DNA from 2 places in the Arthrobacter sp. SLBN-112 genome. Region 1 is predicted to be linked to the other one. Evidence: predicted binding sites of a transcription regulator. Region 1 holds the regulator's gene; the other holds the start of a gene.
What was found. The regulator HrcA, encoded in region 1, represses chaperone genes, less so after heat shock. The targets are predictions, from matches to a motif close to TTNGCACTCGNNNNNNNCGAGTGCNAA.
Positions count from the first base shown of each region.

Region 2: the regulator HrcA is predicted to act here: its motif matches at 2,755-2,781, upstream of groES (co-chaperone GroES).

Region 1 covers NZ_JAUSXY010000001.1:2,915,072-2,922,130, reverse strand. Annotated here, with positions in the region: gene QF050_RS13695 (GerMN domain-containing protein) at 1-514, shown strand, start outside; gene QF050_RS13690 (16S rRNA (uracil(1498)-N(3))-methyltransferase) at 501-1,277, opposite strand; partial or broken gene dnaJ (molecular chaperone DnaJ) at 1,280-2,409, opposite strand; gene hrcA (heat-inducible transcriptional repressor HrcA) at 2,494-3,507, opposite strand; gene QF050_RS13675 (DUF3097 domain-containing protein) at 3,682-4,533, shown strand; gene QF050_RS13670 (DUF4870 domain-containing protein) at 4,651-5,061, shown strand; gene hemW (radical SAM family heme chaperone HemW) at 5,064-6,293, opposite strand; gene lepA (translation elongation factor 4) at 6,319-7,059, opposite strand, start outside.
Region 2 covers NZ_JAUSXY010000001.1:2,177,331-2,184,389, forward strand. Annotated here, with positions in the region: partial or broken gene QF050_RS10280 (glycoside hydrolase family 3 N-terminal domain-containing protein) at 1-120, shown strand, start outside; gene QF050_RS10285 (shikimate 5-dehydrogenase) at 183-980, shown strand; partial or broken gene QF050_RS10290 (SAM-dependent methyltransferase) at 1,012-2,254, opposite strand; gene QF050_RS10295 (hypothetical protein) at 2,308-2,688, shown strand; gene groES (co-chaperone GroES) at 2,938-3,231, shown strand; gene groL (chaperonin GroEL) at 3,311-4,921, shown strand; gene QF050_RS10310 (dihydrofolate reductase family protein) at 5,058-5,660, opposite strand; gene QF050_RS10315 (ATP-dependent DNA ligase) at 5,730-7,059, shown strand, end outside.

The DNA of each region.
Region 1 (7,059 bases):
CTTCAACAGCAACCTCGACGCCGACATGGCTGCCCGCGCCATCCAACAACTGATTTACACGGCCACCGCCGCCGCCGCCAGTTCGGGGCTGATCGACACCAGCCAGCAGATCCGGGTCCGGATCCTCGTGGACGGGCACACTGACTACGTCGCGTTCGGCAAGGTCCAGTTGGGCGCCCTGATGACCCGCGCCGCCGGCCTGGTGGCACCGGTCTGGATCATCGATCCGCAGGAGAACACCGAAGTCCCCGGCGGCAGCGTGAAGATCACCGGCCGGAGCACGTCACCCGGAGCAAAACTTCACTGGCAAATCCTGCAGGTGGCGGACAACGGTGGCGGCAAGACACCCTTCCTGAGCGGCGAAACGACGGCAGCTGCGGAACAGGGCCAGGCAGGCGCCTTCACACTGGCCCTGAATCTGCCGGCCGGTGACTACGAACTCCATGTAGCGCAGGCCGGCTCCGGCGGAGAGCCGGACCGGAACGAGGACACACGGTCCTTCAAGGTGCGGTAGTCCAGCGCCCCAGGATGTCGCTGGCCAGCACGACGGCGGCCGGGCCGGCGGTGGAGGACCGCAGGACGTGGTGCCCCAGCAGGGCCGTCACGGCACCGTTGTCACACAGTTTCGTCACTTCGCGGGGGCTGATGCCGCCTTCGGGGCCAACAATCAGCAGGATCTCGCGGGGCCCGGCACCCGTGCTCCCCTGCCACGCTTCAAGAACAGCGCGCAGGGGCCTTACGGCGTCTTCGTGCAAGATGACGGCCAGGTCCGTGGCCGCCACGGCGGCGCACAGCCCGGACGTTTCGACGGCGGTCCGGACCTCGGGAATCCAGGCACGGCGCGCCTGTTTGGCGGCGGCGGAAACGGCCGACTGCCATTTGGCGTGGGCCCGGGCGGCCCGGTCCCCCTTCCAGCGGACAATGGACCGTTCGGACTGCCAGGGTATGACCGCATCGATGCCCAGTTCCGTCGCCGTCTCAATGGCCAGCTCGTCCCGGTCGCCCTTGGCCAGTGCCTGTGCCAGCACCAGCCGTACCTCAGGCCTCTCTTCTGCCACCACGGCCCCGCACTCAACCTCTAGCACCGAGGCGGACGCTGCTGCCACCTTGCCGGTCATGCGGGTGCCGGCGCCGTCAACTATGTCCACTGCCTCCCCCGGCGACAAGCGCTTCACGGTGACAGCGTGCCGGGCTTCGGGGCCCTCGAGGGCGAAGACCTGCCCGGCGGCCAGGCCGTCAAGCGAGCCGGGGCTGGTGAAAAATACGGGGTTGCTCACCGCTACAGGTTACCGAGCCGGTCCCGGAGCTTGGCGAACATGCCGCCGCTGGCAGCGAGCTTTCCCTCGGTGATCTGTTCCCCGCGGAGCTTGGCGAGCTGGCGCAGCAGGTCCTCCTGCGCGGCGTCGAGTTTGGCGGGAGTATCAACCTGGAGGTGGACCTTCAGGTCACCGCGCCCGTAGCCCCTCAGGTGGGTGACGCCCAGCCCGCGCAGGGTGATGATCTCCCCCGACTGGGTGCCGGGTTTGACGTCGATTTCCTGGCTGCCGTCGAAGGTTTCCAGGCTGACGTCCGTGCCGAGGGCGCGGCCGCGGTCATGGGGATGTGCAGGGTGGCGTGCAGGTCGTCGCCTTCCCGGACGTACGTGGCGTCGTTGTTGACCCGGATCTCCACATAGAGGTCGCCGGCGGGCCCACCGGCTGGGCCCGCTTCGCCCTGCCCGGAGAGCTGGATGCGGGTGCCGGTGGCAACGCCGGCAGGGACCTTGATGGTCAGCGACCGGCGGCTGCGGATGCGGCCCTGGCCGCTGCATTCGTTGCAGGGATCCTTGATGACCGTGCCGAACCCTTCGCAGGTGCCGCACGGGGCCGCCGTCATGACCTGGCCCAGGATGGAGCGGACGGCCCGCTGGACCTGGCCGCTGCCGCCGCAGATATCGCAACGCTCGGGGTGGGTGCCGGGGCGGCAGCATGATCCCTCGCACGTGGGACAGACGACGGCGGTGTCCACTTCGAGCTTCTTGTTGACGCCAAAGACGGCGTCGCGAAGATCGATCCGGACGCTGATGAGTGCGTCCTGTCCCCTGCGCACCCGGGACGCCGGACCGGACGTGCCGCCGGCGCCGAAGAAGGTATCGAAAATGTCCTGGAACGCGAATCCCTGGCCTGCGTAGCCGGCGCCGCCGAAGCCGTTGTCCGTTCCGTTCTCGTTGCCGGTGGTGTCATAGATGCGGCGCTTTTGGGGGTCGGAGAGGACCTCATAGGCGTGAGTGACTGCCTTGAAGCGTTCCGACGCGTCCGCTCCCGGGTTTACGTCCGGGTGCAGGGTGCGGGCCAGCTTGCGGTAGGCCTTTTTGATCTCTTCGCCCGTAGCTTCGGGTGAGACTCCAAGGACGTCATAGTGGCTGCTCAAAGTTTGTATCTCTTCCTTGTTGTACTGCGTGCAGTTGTGCCCGGTGTCCGGTCTTGCAGCCGAAGGTGCTCCGGCAGCGGAGGGTCAGGGCCCCAAAATCCTGGAAAGGTAGCGGGCCACGGCCCTGACGGCGGCCATGGTTGTGGGGTAGTCCATTCGCGTGGGGCCAAGGATCCCTACCTTAGCGGCGCTGTCAGGGCCATAGGCGGTGGCCACCACGGACGCCTCGGCGAGGCCGTCGTAAGGGTTCTCCCTTCCGATGCTGACTGCCACGCCGCGGTGGTCCTGGGCCATTTCGCTCAACAGCCGCAGCATCACCACCTGCTCCTCGAGTGCTTCGAGCACCGGCCCGATGCTGAGTGGGAAGTCTACGTTGGATCGGGCCAGGTTGGCCGTTCCGGCCATGACCATCCGGTCTTCCCGGCTGCTCTGGGCCAGAACCTCGAGCCCGTGCGCCAGCGCGTGCGCGGCCTGGCGGTGAGGGTGCGGCGCAGCTGCCACGACGGCGGGCAGCGCCTGGGCGAGGTGGCTCAGTGGGGTGCCGCCCAGGGCTCCGAGGAACCTGGTCCTCAGCTCAGCGAGTGCTTCGTCGCCAAGGTCCTGGCCGACGTCGATTACGCGCTGCTCCACCTTGCCGCTGTTGGCAATAAGCACCACCAGGATTTTGCGCGGGGCCAACAGCACGAATTCGATGTGGCGGACAAGGGCCCTGCTCAGGTGCGGGTACTGGACTACGGCCACCTGGTTGGTCAGCTGGGACAGCAGGCGGACCGTGCGGTCCAGGACGTCGTCGAGGTCGTCCGCGCCTTCCAGGAGCGACTGGATGGCACGACGCTCGGCCGCCGACAGGGGCTTGACCGCTGAGATTTGGTCCACGAACAGGCGGTAGCCCTTGTCCGTGGGAATACGCCCTGCGCTGGTGTGCGGGGCGGTGATCAGGCCCTCATCTTCCAGCGCCGCCATGTCATTGCGGATGGTGGCGCTGGAAACGCCGAGATGATGCCGCTCCACCAGCGCCTTTGAGCCAACGGGCTCGCGGGAGTGGACGTAGTCCTCCACGATCGCCCGCAGCACTTCCAGTTTGCGTGGCTCGCTCACTCTCCACCTCCATCCACGGTCCGGGGCGCACGCCCCGTCCGGCGCCGCCCCAGCGGTTAGCACTCGACATGCCTCAGTGCTAACAGTCTATTATGCCTCGACCCGTTGTTAGCATTGGTACCGCTCCGGGGGGAACTCCGGAGGTGAGGACCTAACGCGAGGCGGATCGAATCCATGGACTACCAGAACTGGGGCCCCCGCGGGATCTCCGCCCCGGCCCGGACCGAACTGCCCGAGGTTCCCGTGGAGCGCGGCATGGTGCTTGAGGAGGTCCAGTCCGGCTGGGTGGGAGCTGTCACCCGGGTGGAGAAATCGGGCGGAATGCACGTGGTGGCCCTGGAGGACCGCCGGGGGAAGTCGCGTTCCTTCCGTCTTGGCTTCGGGTTCCTCCTGGAGGGCCAGCCTATCCGGCTGATGCCGCCGGCACCGGCCCGGGCTGCTTCCGGTCCCGCCGCCGGACGGACCGCCTCCGGGTCGGTACGGGTTGCCGGGCGGCGGGCCCAGGTGGCAAGGGCCAGCCGGATCTGGGTGGAAGGCAAGCATGACGCCGAACTCGTGGAGAAGGTGTGGGGAGACGACCTTCGGGTGGAAGGCATCGTCGTCGAGCCCCTGCACGGAATCGACGACCTCACCGCCGCGGTGGCGGACTTCAGGCCGGGACCGGGGAGGCGGCTTGGGGTGCTGGTGGACCACCTCGTGCCCGATTCCAAGGAATCGCGCATCGCCGACGCAGTGATGGCGTCCCCGGGCGCGGCGGGAAATGTCCTCATTGTCGGCCACCCCTACGTCGACGTGTGGCAGGCCATCCGGCCCGCGGTACTGGGCATCCCGCAGTGGCCGGCGATTCCCCGCGGGCAGGACTGGAAGACGGGCATCCTGAAAGCCTTTGGCTGGCCGCACGCAACGAAGGAGGATGTTGGGCTGGGGTGGCAGAAACTCCTGGGAGCGGTGCGCACCTACGCCGACCTGGAACCATCGCTGCTGGGACGGGTTGAGGAAGTGATCGATTTTCTTACCGTGCCCTGACGGCCGCTCCCGGTCCGCGACCCAGTATTCTGGATAGTGCGATGCCTGATTTTGGCAGCGTTGCACCAAGTCCTTATTTGTAGTCAGCACCACTTGCACCCAGAAGGAAAACAGACTGTGGCAGAAAACGCACGTGATCACAGGGACGGCCAAGGCCGTTCCGCGTACCATGGCGTCCCCGCCAATGCCCTGCCGCTCACGGCCAGCGAAGACCGCCAATGGGCCACGCTGGCCCACTTCGGCGGCATCCTGGGGTGCATTCCGTCCCTGCTGATCTACCTGATCTTCCGGGACCGCGGACCGTTCACCGCACAGGAGTCAAAGGAAGCGCTGAACTTCAGCCTGCCGCCCACCATCGCAGCGGTGCTGGCCAACATTCTGGTGTTCATTCCGTACGTGGGAAACATCTTCGCCGTCATCGCCACGCTGATCTGGGTGGCGCTGACCTGCTTCTCGGTGGCTGCGGGGATCCACGTCAACCGGGGCCAGCCCCACCGCTACCCGTACAACCTGCGCTGGATTAAATAGCGTTAGTCGGGCAGGATCCGGCGGACCACGGCGTCAGCCAGGAGGCGGCCCTTCAGCGTGAGGACCAGCCGTCCGTGGAATGCCGGGGCGGGTTCCACCAGGCCGTCCGCGATCAGGCCGGCCACTTCATGGCGTCCCAGGGCGCTGAGCGTCGAGACTTCAAGCCCGGACTGCAGGCGCGCCTCCAGCATCACCCGCTCCAGCCTCCTGGTGTCCGGGTCCAGGGTTTCCCGGCCCGCCGCCGGGGAAAGGCCCTGCGACAGCCGGTTCGCGTACGCCGAAGGGTGCTTGACGTTCCACCAGCGCACCCCGCCCACATGTGAGTGTGCGCCGGGGCCAATCCCCCACCAGTCATCGCCGCGCCAATAGGCCAGGTTATGGCGGCAGGCCTGCTCCGGGGTCCGTGCCCAGTTGCTGACCTCGTACCAGCCGAGCCCGGCTGCGGTGATCAGTTGGTCGGCGAGCTCGTACTTATCGGCGTGGTCGTCGTCGTCGATTCCGGGGACCTCGCCGCGCCGCATCTGTGCGGCGAGCTTGGTACCGTCCTCGACGATCAGCGCATAGGCGCTGATGTGCTCGGGTTCGTAGGACAACGCTGTTTCGAGGGAATACCGCCAGTCCGCAACGGATTCGCCGGGCGTGCCGTAGATCAGGTCCAGGCTGACGGCAAGTCCCGCCTCCCGCGCCCACTGGACTACCTGCGGAACCCGGCTCGGTGTGTGGGTTCGGTCAAGGACCTTCAACACGTGCGGGACGGCGGATTGCATGCCGAACGAGACCCGGGTGAAACCGGCTTCCTTGAGGATGGCAAGGGATTCGGGCGTGACCGAGTCGGGATTGGCCTCGGTGGTGACTTCCGCGCCTTCCTCGATTCCCCACTGGTCGATGGATGCACGGAGGATCATGGCGAGGTCGTCGGCCGGCAGGAGTGTGGGGGTTCCGCCGCCGAAGAAGACGGTGCTGAGCTTGCGCGCCGGGACGCCGGAACGTTGCAGTACCTGCGCTGCCAGCGCCACTTCCGAGACCGCCGTGCCCGCGTACGCGTCCTGGGATGCGCCCCCGCCGAGTTCCGTGGCCGTGTAGGTGTTGAAGTCGCAGTACCCGCAGCGCACGGCACAGAACGGAATATGGACGTACAAGCCGAAGGCCCGGGCCGCCGCGCCGTCTGCTGCCTGTGCGGGCAGCAGGCCGTCCGACGGCGCCGGGTCGCCAAGGGGAAGAACGCTGGGCATCAGCGGGTCCCCCGCTGCGCGGTGGTCACTTCTTCTTGGCCTTGTCCTTTGATTCGTCCGTGGTGAGCGCGGCGATGAACGCTTCCTGCGGAACTTCCACAGTGCCCACCATCTTCATGCGCTTCTTGCCTTCTTTTTGCTTCTCCAGCAGCTTGCGCTTGCGCGAGATGTCGCCGCCGTAGCACTTCGCCAGCACGTCCTTGCGGATGGCGCGGATGCTTTCGCGGGCGATGATCCTGGAACCGATGGCTGCCTGGATGGGCACTTCGAACTGCTGCCGCGGGATGAGTTCGCGCAGCTTGCCGGTCATCATCACGCCGTAGGCGTAGGCCTTGTCCTTGTGCGTGATGGCGCTGAAGGCATCCACCTGTTCGCCCTGGAGCATGATGTCGACCTTCACCAGGTCGGCTGCCTGCTCGCCGTCGGCCTTCCAGTCCAGGGAACCGTAGCCCCGGGTCTTGGACTTCAGGATGTCGAAGAAGTCGAACACGATCTCTGCCAGCGGCAGGCGGTAGCGGATTTCCACCCGGTCCTCGGACAGGTAGTCCATCCCGCCCAGGACGCCGCGCCGGGCCTGGCAGAGTTCCATGATGGCGCCCACGAATTCGTTGGGAGCCAGGATGGTGGCGGACACCATGGGTTCACGCACCTCGGCGACCTTGCCGGTGGGGTACTCGCTGGGGTTGGTCACCTGGACCACCTTCTTGTCCTCCAGGGTGACCTCGTACTCAACGTTCGGCGCGGTGGAAATCAGGGCAAGGTTGTA
Region 2 (7,059 bases), 740 kb from region 1:
GGCCGCAATGACACCGCCTTCGACGCCCTCGCCGCCGTCCTGGCAGGGAAGGCGACGGCGCCCGGAAAGCTGCCTGCCGCCGTCGGGCCCTATCCTGCCGGAACCGGTTGCAGCCCGTGACCCGGGAGCGGGATTAGCGGCGGAGCGCGTTTAATGGTCGGGTGCCCATTCTGAATAAAGACATGACCCTCTGCATCTCGCTCTCCGCCCGTCCCAGCAACAACGGGACCCGGTTCCACAACCACCTTTACGGGCAATTGGACCTGAACTGGATCTACAAGGCGTTCGCGCCCACCAACCTTGAGCAGGCCATCGCCGGTGTCCGCGGCCTGGGCATCCGGGGCTGCGCCATCTCCATGCCCTACAAGGAAGACGCCATAGCCCTGGTGGACGAGATGGACCCCTCCGCCAAAGCCATCGACTCCGTCAACACCATCGTGAACACCGATGGCCACCTCAAGGCGTACAACACCGACTACACGGCTATCGAGCAGCTCCTGGCCACCAACTCGGTCCCCACCGGCTACTCCGTGGTGGTGCAGGGCTCAGGCGGGATGGCGAAGGCCACGGTGGCGGCCCTGCGGGACGCCGGCTTCACCGATGTCACGGTGGTGTCCCGGAACGAGGCCTCCGGCCGGGCGCTCGCGGACCAGTACGGTTTCCGGTGGCGTGCAGCGCTCTACGGCGGGACGGCTGATTTGATAATCAACGTCACTCCGCTGGGGATGGCCGGCGGGACGGAAGCGGACACCGTGGCTTTCCCGGCGGAGGCCATCGAAGCGGCCCGCCTGGTGTTCGACGTGGTGGCCCTGCCGGCCGAGACGCCGCTGATACGTGCCGCCCGTGCCGCAGGCAAGCCGGTCATCACGGGTGCTGAGGTGGCCACCATCCAGGCGCTGGAGCAGTTTGTCCTGTACACCGGAGTGCGGCCCACGGCGGAGCAGGTGCAGGCGGCCGAGGAATTCATGCGCGCCCAGTAGGCACGACCCGGCAGGAGCTGCCCAGTGCCGGTCAGGCAGGCTCGACCACGATGGCCACCCGGTCCTCGCCAATCCGGGTCAGGACCAGGGTGGCGGCCTTGCCGGCGCCCTTCTTGCCGGAACCCTTGCCGGCTGCCTTCCCGCCCGGCAGCAGCTGCTTCCGCAGCTCTTCCGGGGTTACCGCGGTGCCACGCTTTTTGATGTCCAGCACGGTGATGCCCTCCCTGCTTTACCCAGGCTTTGAGCGCCTTGACGTTATAGGGCATCACGTCCAGCACCTTGTAGGCCCTGGCGAACGGGGTGTCCAGGAGTTCCGGGGCGCAGATGTAGGCGATGTGTTCATCCACCAGGTGGCCGCCGAGCTCCAGGGCGACATCGGCAACCAGGCCGGCCCGGATCACTGCGCCGTCGGGTTCGTACAGGTAGCCCTCCACCGGTCCCACCGGGGCCGAGGGGCCGGCTCCGAAGTCATCTCCGCTGGTCAGTTCGGCCGCACCCTCGGAACCAAGGACCAGGGCTGCGCGGCGCACCCCTGGCCGGCTGACGGCGTTGAACCACAGGGTCACCTCGGTGACGTCTCCGGCTACCGACACCCATTGGGCCTCGCAGCCTGCGGGCACGGATTCGTGCGGCATGCCGGGGCCCATCTTCACGCCCACTGCCTTCCCCGACGCCGCGAGCGATTCAACGAATGACAACGGGGGTGAGAACGCCTCGGGGTCCCAGATCCGCTTGGTGCCGGACGTGGAGGTGACCCGCCGGGCAGGATCCAGCCAAACACCGTCGACGCCCTCCAACGGCACCGTTGCCGCGTCCGCGTGCACCACGGTGGCATTGGGGAAGGGGATCAGGTTCACCGTGGCGCAGGCCGCGGTGGTCTCATCCATCTCGACGGCGGTCACGTTGAGGTCCAGGGATGCCAGGGCCAGGGAATCGGCGCCGAGGCCGCAACCCAGGTCCGCCACGTGGCTGATCCCGGCGGCGGCGAAACGCTGCGCGTGGCGCGCCGCGACATTCAGGCGGGTGGCCTGCTCCAGGCCGGCCTGGGTGAAGAGCATCTGGCGGGCGAACTCGCCGAACTTCGCCTCAGCCTTGGTGCGCAGTCGCGACTGGGTCAGGACCGCGGAGACCAGCCCGGCAGGGTGGCCGGCTTTCCGGAGCGCGGAGTTGAGTTCGAAGGAATCCTCTTCCCGGTAGGGGCCCAGGGACGCGAGCAGCTCCCAGCCTTCGGGGGTCAGCAGCGGTGCAATCTGGTCCTGGGGAGCGTGAGCCATGGGTTCCAGCCTAATGGAGGAGCGCATGCCGGGTTGCCGATAGTGTGGACACCATGGATGAAACCGCAGCCCCCGGGGACACCGGCGAACACGACCCCAAGGAACGCGGTCCTGCCCGGTTTGCCCGCCCGGTCCTGATCGCCGCCGCCGTGGTGGCAGTAGTGTGCATCGCGCTCCTGGTGATCATTTTCCTCCTCGACACGTTCAACGCCACCGTCTACTCGGTGGGCGGCAACGACATCGCGGACAATACGCAGGAAGCCCGCGATATCCGCGGGCTGTACGACGGCGCGCGGGCCGGAAGCATCTTCTTCCTCGTTGCTGCGCTGCTCGCCGCGGCCGCTGCGGGCTGGGTGCTGTTCCGGGGACGGAAACAGGGCGGCAGCGATGCTGACGGCGGCGAAGACGTGGACTTCGACGATCTGGGCCGCTGAGGCTGCCCGCGACCCCGTTACTGCGTCCCGGAATGATGCGAAACAGAGTACGCCGATGACGAAAAGTTGGCACTCACCTTGACCGAGTGCTAACCCTTACATAGAGTCTTCATTAGCACTCTCCCCCGGAGGGTGCTAACACATGAAGAGCTGCCAGCCAGGCTGCTGCCGGCACCGCGACGACGGTTTGCCAGCCACGGCGGAAAGCTTTCCAGTCCACGAATTTGCTGACGAAAAGGAGAGGTCCGAGTGTCGGTCTCTATTAAGCCTCTTGAGGATCGTATCGTTGTCCGCCCGCTCGAAGCCGAGCAGACCACGGCTTCCGGCCTGGTCATCCCGGACTCCGCGCAGGAGAAGCCGCAGGAAGGCGAAGTTGTTGCAGTAGGCCCCGGCCGCTTCGAAGACGGCAACCGCGTTCCGGTTGACGTAGCAGTTGGCGACGTCGTCATCTACTCCAAGTACGGCGGAACCGAAGTCAAGACCGGCGGCACCGAGTACCTCGTGCTGTCCGCCCGCGACGTCCTGGCGATCGTCGTAAAGTAACTCTTTCGGATCCCCGTGCTGCCGGCCACGCTTTTGCTGGCCGGCAGTGCGGGGTTTCTGTCTTTGAAAGGACAAAACCATGGCAAAGCAGCTTGCGTTTGACGACGCTGCCCGCCGGGCCCTCGAGGCCGGCATCGATAAGCTCGCCAACACAGTCAAGGTGACGCTCGGCCCCCGCGGCCGCAACGTCGTCCTGGACAAGAAGTGGGGCGCCCCCACCATCACGAACGACGGCGTCACGATCGCCCGCGAAGTCGAACTGGACGACCCCTACGAGAACCTTGGCGCCCAGCTGGCCAAGGAAGTAGCCACCAAGACCAACGATGTTGCCGGTGACGGCACCACCACCGCCACCGTCCTGGCGCAGGCCCTGGTCAAGGAAGGCCTGCGCAACGTTGCCGCCGGCGCTGCCCCCGGCCAGATCAAGCGCGGCATCGAAGTTTCGGTCGAGGCCGTAGCTGCCCGCCTGCTGGAGAACGCCCGCCCCGTCGAGGGCACCCAGGTTGCCAACGTGGCCGCCATTTCGGCGCAGAGCGACGAGATCGGCGAACTCCTCGCTGAAGCCTTCGGCAAGGTGGGCAAGGATGGCGTCATCACCATCGAAGAGTCCTCCACCACCCAGACCGAACTGGTCCTCACCGAGGGCATGCAGTTCGACAAGGGCTACCTGTCCCCGTACTTCGTCACCGACGCCGAACGCCAGGAAGCTGTCCTTGAGGACGCCCTGATCCTGATCAACCAGGGCAAGATCTCCTCCATCCAGGAATTCCTGCCGCTGCTGGAAAAGGCGTTGCAGAGCTCCAAGCCGCTGTTCATCATTGCCGAGGACGTCGACGGCGAGGCCCTGTCCACGCTGATCGTCAACCGCATCCGCGGCACCCTGAACGTCGTGGCCGTCAAGGCACCCGGCTTCGGTGACCGCCGCAAGGCCATGCTCCAGGACATCGCCACCCTCACCGGCGCACAGGTTGTGTCCCCGGAGCTGGGCCTGAGCCTGGACACCGTTGGCCTGGAGGTGCTGGGTACCGCCCGCCGCATCACCGTCACCAAGGACAACACCACCATCGTCGACGGCGCCGGTTCGGCCGAGGATGTTGCAGGCCGCGTAGCCCAGCTGCGCGCCGAGCTGACCCGCACCGACTCCGACTGGGACCGCGAAAAGCTCCAGGAGCGCCTGGCCAAGCTGGCCGGCGGCATCGGCGTCATCAAGGTGGGGGCTGCCACCGAGGTTGAGCTGAAGGAAAAGAAGCACCGCATCGAGGACGCTGTTTCCTCCACCCGTGCTGCCTTGGAAGAGGGCATCGTGGCCGGTGGCGGCTCGGCACTGATCCACGCCCTCAAGGCCCTGGATGAGGACCCGTCCGTCAAGGCACTCGAAGGCGACGCCGCCGCTGCTGTGGGCATCGTCCGCCGTGCCCTGGTTCAGCCGCTGCGCTGGATCGCCCAGAACGCCGGCTTCGACGGCTACGTCATCACCTCCAAGGTGGCCGACCTGGAAACCAACAACGGTTTCAACGCCAAGTCGGGCGAGTACGAGGACCTGATCGCTGCCGGTGTCATCGACCCCGTCAAGGTCACCCGCGCAGCCCTCCGCAATGCCGCGTCCATCGCCGCACTGGTTCTCACCACCGAGACCCTGGTCGTGGAGAAGCCCGCCGAAGAGGACGAGCACGCAGGCCACAGCCACTAGTCCCCACCGTCTCCCTAACCTCGCTTCGCTCGGTCAGGGAACCCTGACGGCGTGGGCCCACCCACAGGGACCCACGGCAGGCGCCATACAGAAAACCGGCCCAGCATCAGCTGGGCCGGTTTCTTGTGTTCGGACGCTAGGTCGCGGCCATCTCCGCCGTCTCAACCCCGCCCGCGCGTTCGTACACCAGCGACACCGCCCCTTTCGGGTAGCTGCGGGCCGGCTCGGCGAGGCGGTACGACGCAGGAACGGTGCCGGCGTCGAACAGGCGTTTGCCCTGGCCCAGCGTGACCGGGTAAAGCCAGAGGTGGAGGCGGTCCAGTACGTTCGCAGCCAGCAATGAGCGGATCAGGACGCCGCTGCCGAACAGGTGCACCTGCCCGTACTCGTCGCGGAGCCGTCCCGCAGCCCTCTCATCGGGCAGCACCGTGGTTCCGCCCCAGCCCGGGGTGGACGCAGTGCGCGAGACGACGAACTTGGGCACCCGGTTGAGTGCATCCGCAATATCCCCTGACTGGTGGGGCCAGTAAGCCGAAAAGATGTCATAAGTCTTCCGGCCGAGGAGCAGGGCATCCATTCGGCCGATCTCCGCCGCGATGGCCGCGCCGGCCTCGTCGTCGGAGACAGGTGCCTGCCAGCCGCCGAAGGCGAACTCGCCGTAGGTGTCTTCCTCCCGGCCGCCGGGAGCCTGGTAGACGCCGTCGAGGGTGATGAACAGGTTGGCAACGATGAATCCCATGCGTCCAGTCTGGGAGGGCGATTTTGCGCTGTCCAGAGCCGCGGAGCCGGTACGTGGCAGGATGATGCCATGCTGCTTCTTGAGCTCGTCAAAACCTCAGACGCCGTGGCGTCCACCCGGTCCCGGCTTGCGAAGGTCGAGGCGCTTGCGGACCTGCTGCGCCGGCTTGAGCCGGCGGAGATTCCGACGGCGGTGGGCTTGCTGATGGCGAAGCCCCGGCAGGGGCGCGTCGGAGCGGGATGGCGCAGCGTGGCGGCGGCCAAAGCGGAACCGGCCTTGGCGGCAAGCCTCACCGTTGCCGACCTCGATGCTGCGCTGGACAGGCTGCTCGCCACCGCGGGAGCAGGTTCGGCGGCAGGCCGCGCAGCCACGCTCGGGAACCTGATGACGGCCGCGACGGCGGGGGAGCAGGCCTTCATCTCCGGCGTCCTGCTCGGGGAACTGCGCACCGGCGCCCTCGACGGCGTCCTCACGGATGCCGTCGCCCGCGCCGCGGACAGGCCCGTCGCTGCCGTCCGACGCGCGGCGATGCTCTCGGGCGATCTGGGCGGCACCGCCCTGCTCGCCATGACGGGGACCGCAGCCGAGCTTGAAGCGGTGGGCCTCGTCGTCGGCCGCCCTGTGCAGCCGATGCTTGCCGCCACGGCCGCCAGCCCGGGCGAAGCCCTGGAAACCACCGGGGAAGCCTCTGTGGAATACAAGCTCGACGGCGCCCGCATCCAGGTCCACCGGGCCGGCGATGATGTCAGCATCTACACCCGCAACCTCGCCGATGTCACGCACCGGCTCCCGGAGGTGGTGGAACTGGTGCGTGGGCTGCCGGTGCAGGATGTGATCCTCGATGGCGAAACCCTCGCCCTCGACGAGGACGGTGGCCCACGGCCGTTCCAGGAAACCATGTCACGGTTCGGCGCTGATGCAGCGCGGGAAACGGTGCTGCATCCCTGGTTCTTCGACGTGCTGTACCTCGACGGGCAGGACCTGCTCGACGAACCTTTGTCCACCCGCATCGACGCGCTGGAACGGATAGCTCCGGAACACCGGATCCCCGGCCGGATTACGGCAGACCCGGCCGTGGCTGAACGGGTGTCCCGGGCCGCGTTGGCTGCCGGTCACGAGGGCGTGGTGGTGAAGGCCATCGGGTCCGCCTACGCCGCCGGACGGCGGGGATCCAACTGGGTGAAAGTGAAACCGGTGCTCACGTACGACCTGGTGGTGCTTGCCTGTGAATGGGGGTCGGGGCGCCGGACCGGGTTGCTCTCGAACCTGCACCTTGGGGCACTGGACCCTGAAGGGGACTTCGGTGAACCGGGCGGCTACGTGATGGTGGGCAAGACCTTCAAGGGGCTCACCGATGAGCTGCTGCGCTGGCAGACGGAGAAATTCCAGGAACTCGAGG